Regions from separate parts of the Lysinibacillus capsici genome, predicted to be linked through region 2. Evidence: riboswitches for the same ligand, from Rfam matches in the RefSeq annotation. Region 2 holds a riboswitch; the other holds the start of a gene.
What was found. Region 2 has a riboswitch for S-adenosylmethionine ahead of LCP48_RS18555 (methionine ABC transporter ATP-binding protein). Riboswitches for the same ligand answer to the same signal wherever they lie in the genome.
Positions count from the first base shown of each region.

Region 1: linked by a shared signal. The riboswitch ahead of LCP48_RS02300 (O-acetylhomoserine aminocarboxypropyltransferase/cysteine synthase family protein) and the one ahead of LCP48_RS18555 (methionine ABC transporter ATP-binding protein) in region 2 are both predicted to bind S-adenosylmethionine.

Region 1 is NZ_CP084108.1:465,475-468,633, forward strand. It holds gene LCP48_RS02290 (DASS family sodium-coupled anion symporter) at 1-522, opposite strand, end outside; gene LCP48_RS02295 (glycerol-3-phosphate acyltransferase) at 718-1,350, opposite strand; SAM riboswitch class I at 1,508-1,621, shown strand; gene LCP48_RS02300 (O-acetylhomoserine aminocarboxypropyltransferase/cysteine synthase family protein) at 1,738-3,039, shown strand.
Region 2 is NZ_CP084108.1:3,744,892-3,748,050, forward strand. It holds gene LCP48_RS18550 (methionine ABC transporter permease) at 1-360, opposite strand, end outside; gene LCP48_RS18555 (methionine ABC transporter ATP-binding protein) at 350-1,378, opposite strand; SAM riboswitch class I at 1,461-1,564, opposite strand; gene LCP48_RS18560 (thioredoxin family protein) at 1,621-1,932, opposite strand; gene LCP48_RS18565 (toprim domain-containing protein) at 1,947-2,288, opposite strand; gene gcvH (glycine cleavage system protein GcvH) at 2,380-2,760, opposite strand; gene LCP48_RS18575 (arsenate reductase family protein) at 2,842-3,159, opposite strand, start outside.

The DNA of each region.
Region 1 (3,159 bases), 1.4 Mb from region 2:
TAATATCGGTACTACTGCGCCAGCTCGTGCTGTAGCAGAGGGTACAAAAAATGCGAGGACGATAGAGACTAAAATAGCGCCAAATACGATAGCTTTTGTTTTCGTTCCTACCAATGAAAGAATCCAAAGAGCAAGTCGTTTATGTAGATTAGTAATTTGCATTGCTGCCGCTAGAAAAAGAGCTGCTGCTACTAAAGCAACGGCAGAATTACTAAAGCCGCTTAAAGATAATTTTAATGCGCTAGCTGTTCCTAGCTCTGTAGTTGGATCCTCCATTGACGGAGCGAGTCCTAGTAAAACAGTTACTAGTGCAATGATCATGGCCGAGCTCACAGGATATGAAACGGCCTCTGTAACCCAAAGGATGACTGCAAAAGCTAAAATGGCTAAAGCTCGTTGCCCAGCTATAGGTAAATCACCATTATTAGGTAAAAAGGTAATAATGATTAGTAACGCGAATGCCAAGCCAATCCACAGTGGCTTTAAATTAAGTTTTGTAGCTGCTTGCTTTGGGGAAGACATATTTTCTCATCCTTTCTACAATAAAAATGACGATTATTATCCATAACATCGGCCTGTATAATGTTTTATTAAGATAAGAATATGTTGATTTTATTGTAGAAAAAAATCTATGTGAAAATTGTGTTTTTTACAGCAATATGAGTAGATAAAGAGAAAATACATGGTCACAAAGAATACAAAAATATCCATGAAATATTATTTCTTTTTCTTAAAGGCAGAAGTTACTTTAGGCTCTGTGCCATTGGCTAATCGTTTAATATTTTCAAAGTGCAGGATGATGGCTATGCCAAAAAGAAGAAGAGCTATAATGGTTGGGCCAATGCCAGGAATCCATAAATAAGTTGCTGTACAAAACACGAGATAAAATTCTAGAACACCAACAATTAAATAATTTGTTGCAAAGGATAAAATAACAAATAAAATAAGTGCAAATAAACCAATCTTCCAATCAACAGCAAGTAAAATACCAATGATGGAGGCAGTTCCTTTCCCGCCATTGAAGCCCATGTAGAAGGGGAAATTATGACCTAAAATAACCCCAGCAGCCATAATATAAGTAAGCAGCCAAATTTGTTCTTCTGTTAAATGAATGGCGTCAGCTAGATAAAAATGCGCACCTATAATAGCCACAACACCTTTGCCTATATCGATGAGGGCTACTAAAACGCCATATTTCCAGCCAAGGGAAAGAGTAGCATTAGAGGCACCAGCATTACCGTGGCCTGCCTTTTTTAAATCAACCCCCGATAAAAATTGAGCCACTTTAGAGCCGTGAATACAGCCTATTAAATAGCCAATCATAAGAAAAATGATCACGGCCTTTACCATAAAAATACTCCTCTCAAAATTTTTTTTTTAAAATAGTGTATGCGTTCATATTACGTATAAGAGCAGACAGAAGTTTCGGAAAAAATAAAATTTACATGTTGACAGAAAAAAACTCTATGTTTATACTGTGTAACAACGATGGAAATTGAATCTCATACTCTTATCAAGAGCGGCGGAGGGATAGGCCCTATGATGCCCGGCAACCAGTAAGCAATGAGCTTACTAAGGTGCTAATTCCTACAGATTCTTACTTGGATCTGGCAGATAAGGGGAGGAAAACTTGCAACCGCAACCCTCTTCTTAGCTGAAGAGGGTTTTTGTTTTCTACAGAAAAATCCTCCTCATCTCCGGTACCATCGTAAAAAAATAACCATTTGGAGGTACACAATGACAAATTTTAAACCAGAAACATTGCTGTTGCATGGTGGTCAAGAGCCAGACCCAGTGACGGGTTCTCGCACAGTTCCAGTCTATCGCTCAACTGCTTTCGTATTTAAAGATACTGCTCATGCGCAACGTCTTTTTGCCTTAGAGGAAGCAGGGAATATTTACACACGAATTACCAATCCAACAGTTGATGTGTTTGAAAAACGTGTGGCTTTATTGGAAGGTGGAACAGCAGCAGTAGCACTTTCATCTGGTGCAGCAGCTATCGCATTTTCCATTTTAAATCTAGCTGGAGCTGGTGATGAGATAGTAGCAGCTAGTTCTTTATATGGTGGTACGTATAATTTATTTGCTAACACATTACCAAACTACGGTATTAAAACAATTTTTGTAGATGAAACAAATCCAGAGAATTTCAATGCGGCGATTACTGATAAAACAAAAGCGGTCTTTGCAGAGGTTTATGGTAATCCAAGCTTAAAGGTTTTAGATATTGAAGCAGTAGCTAAAATCGCACATGATAATGGTCTACCATTAATTATTGACAGCACGTTTGCTTCTCCTTATGGTTCTACACCTATTGAATACGGCGCAGATGTTGTAGTTCATTCTGCAACTAAATGGATAGGAGGTCATGGTACAACTTTAGGGGGCGTTGTTGTAGACGCTGGTAAGTTTGATTGGACTAGCGGTCGATTCCCTGGTTTTACTGAACCAGATGCCTCTTACCATGGGCTACGTTATGGAATTGATACAGCTTCTGCAGCCTTTGCTACAAAGCTACGTGTACAATTATTACGTGATTTTGGTCCAACATTAAGTGCTGATGCTGCCTTTAATTTATTGCAAGGGTTAGAAACACTTCATCTGCGTATCCCTAAACACAATGAAAATGCATTGGCAGTGGCTGAGTATTTACAAAACCACCCATCTGTGGAGTATGTAAATTATAATGGCCTAGAAGATTTTCCGACACATGAGTTAGCAAAAAAATATTTAAGAAATGGCTTCGGTTCAGTGCTTACATTTGGCATCAAGGGTGGACGAGAAGCTGGGCGAAAGCTTATCGATAGCGTGAAATTATTTTCACATGTAGCAAATGTAGGTGATGCAAAGTCATTAATTATTCATCCAGCTTCCACTACTCATCAGCAACTATCAGCAGAAGAATTAGTTCAAGCTGGTGTAACCGAGTCGCTCATTCGCTTATCCATCGGTTTAGAGGCAGTAGAGGATATTATTGCTGATTTAGATCAAGCCATTACACAGGCTACAACAACTGAACAAACAGTAGAAGCTTAAAGTTTAAAGCAAATGGAAAATGTTGTGACGTTAACGTATTTTCTCATTCGATTAGCCTCATTTGGCAATGCGTTAAACGTTGCTACATCAATCTATTACTGCACCCGTTAATTATCAGAA
Region 2 (3,159 bases):
AATTTCACGTAACGCAATTAATACCATACGAGCATAAAACGGTGCTGCACCGATAATTAATGCAGGTAACGCCGCATTCGCTCCTCGAATTGTACCTAGTAAAAATTTCGTAAATGGAATTAATAAAATAATTAATACGATAAATGGAATGGAACGGAAAATATTTACGAGTGATCCTGTTAAAAAGTTAACGATTTTATTTGCCCATAACTGATTGGGACTAGTTAAAAATAGAACAATACCAATGACTAACCCAAGAATAAATGTCACAACCGTTGATATAGCTGTCATGTATAATGTTTCATACGTAGCTTGCCACATATTTTCCCAGTCTACATTCGGAAAGAGATTAGTTAGCATTTTCAATCACCTCCGTCTGTACTTCCACTGTATTTAAATAACGAAGGGCTTCAGTGACGTTTGTCTGAGAGCCATCAATTTGCACAATCAATGTACCATATGCACCATTTTTTGTTTGCGAAATATTTCCGTGAACAATACTTACTTCTACATCAAATTGTTTCACAAGATGTGAGATGACAGGCTGTTCTGTTTTTTCACCAACAAAAATAAGTTTGACAAGTTGCCCAGTTGGATAGTTTGTTTTAATTTGTGCTACCGTATCTTGTGTTTCCTTAGTGTCTGTAATTTGAGATACAAACTTCTTAGTAATAGCTGCCTGTGGGGCTTGGAAGACTTGCAATACCTCACCACGTTCCACAATTTCGCCTGCCTCCATCACCGCTACACGATGACAAATTTTGCGAATGACATGCATTTCGTGGGTAATCAGGACAATCGTTAAGCCTAAGCGTTCATTTATATCTACGAGTAAATCAAGAATAGCATCCGTTGTTTCAGGATCGAGTGCGGAAGTCGCCTCATCACATAGTAAAACCTCTGGATTATTCGCTAATGCACGTGCAATTCCAACACGCTGCTTTTGTCCACCAGAAAGCTGGGATGGATATGCCTTATCGCGCCCTTCTAAGCCTACAAGGGCAATCAATTCCTTCACACGTGCTTCACGTTGAGCCTTTGGGAAGCCTGCGATTTCTAGAGGGAATGCAATATTTTCGGCAACTGTTCTCGACCAAAGTAAATTGAAATGCTGGAAAATCATACTTACCTTTTGTCTAGCCGCTCTAAGCTTTTGCCCTTTTATCGATGAAAATTCTTGATTGTTCACCGTTACTGTTCCTGCTGTCGGTTTCTCTAAACCGTTTAATAAACGAATCATGGTACTTTTACCAGCACCACTATAGCCGATAATGCCAAAAATTTCACCTTTATTAATAGTAAGGTTGACGTCTTTGACTGCCGTTAATTCGCCATTTGCTGTTTTGTATTTCTTTGTAATATTTTGAAGCTGGATCATAGCGAATACTCCTTTTCTCATATAGAAAACCCCTTCACTCACAGACAAGTAGAAGGGGTCACGTATGATACGTTAAACCGTTCTCTCATCTTTCAAAGAAAAATCTTTGAGTGATTTGGCACCTTTTCACATTGTGATGGTTGCCGGGCTTCATAGGGCACTTCCCTCCGCCACTCTTCATAAGAGTTCGATATATTTAATGTTTTAGTAATATATTTGATACTTTACCACGCTAGTAAAGTTCAGTCAATTGATTTTTTTAACAATTCATATAAAAATGGTACGGATTGAAAGGCATAAATTTTTTCTGTCACTTTTCCGCCATCACTGATGAGTAGACATGGAACACTTTCAATTTGATGCTCATAGGCAATGTGTTCCAAAAAGTTGATATTTGCTTTCCCAATTTGTAGCTGTGGCAGTAATTGTTCAATAACGGACATCATTTTAGATGCCACTGCACATGTTCCACACATCGGTGTATATAAATAAAATGCAGTTCTCTCTCCCGACTGTTTAGCCGTTTCCCACTGCTCTGTTGACCATTCTTCCATTTACTCACGCAACCTTACAAAATATATTCATTATGGATTGAAAAATGTGCACGCAGTAAAATCATCGCTAGGACTTTTCTTGGTGTCGTTTCTACTTCCTTGTATGTTGGCATTGTGCGCAGATGCTCAGCTTCTGGATAATGTCTGTCCATTAATGCACGTAGCTTATCCCCAGAAGTATCTGCATCAAAAAAAGTAAATAGCTCACAGCCCTCATAGGGATCCAGTAGTTCTTCTAATTGATGCACACCAATTGTACCATTCGTACATAGTATTGTAACATTCTCATTCAAAATAGGCTCAATTTGTAGCTTATCTGAACGCCCTTCTACTATCAAGCATTTTCCCTCGAACATTACGCCACCTCCATTTAGAGATCCCCACTTATAAGTCATTATATAACAAAAAACGCCGGTAGTTGCCGACGTTTTTCGATTATGGCTTGTCTTATTCAGCGATCATTTCTTCGTATTGCTCTGCTGTCATTAGTTTCTCAACTTCTGATGCATCAGCAGGCTCAACAACGATCATCCATGCTTTTTCATATGGTGATTCATTAACGAATTCTGGGCTATCTTCTAAATCTGCATTTACTTCCACTACAGTACCTGAGATTGGTGCATATAATTCAGAAACAGTTTTTACTGATTCTACGCTACCGAATGGATCATCTGTTTTGATTTCGTCGCCAACTTGTGGAAGCTCAACGAATACGATATCTCCTAATTCAGATTGTGCGAAGTGAGTAATACCAATACGTACTTTTCCATCTTCTACTTTTACCCATTCATGTTCTTCAGAGTATCGTAAGTCTTTAGGTGTGCTCATGCAAAAAACCCCTCCATAAATATGTAATATATTCACTTTCAGTGTGCCATACTTCTCCTCTAAATACAAGGTTTAATACGGTTATTTCCAAGCTTGCTCAAAATCTACTTCTTTAAAACCTAAAGTAACTTTTTTTCCATCTGTGACGATGGGACGTTTAATTAACATACCATCTGAAGCTAATAACTCAAGCTGCTCATCCTCCGTCATTTCGGCTAACTTGTCCTTTAAGCCAAGCTCACGATATTTCATACCTGAGGTATTAAAAAATTTCTTCAAAGGCTGTCCGCTAGCCTGCCAAATAGCTGTTAATTCTTCTTTAGTGGGAGGTTGCTCTGCGATATGTACCTCTTCATAGGAAACCTCATGCTCATTTAACCACTTCTGTGCCTTTTTACA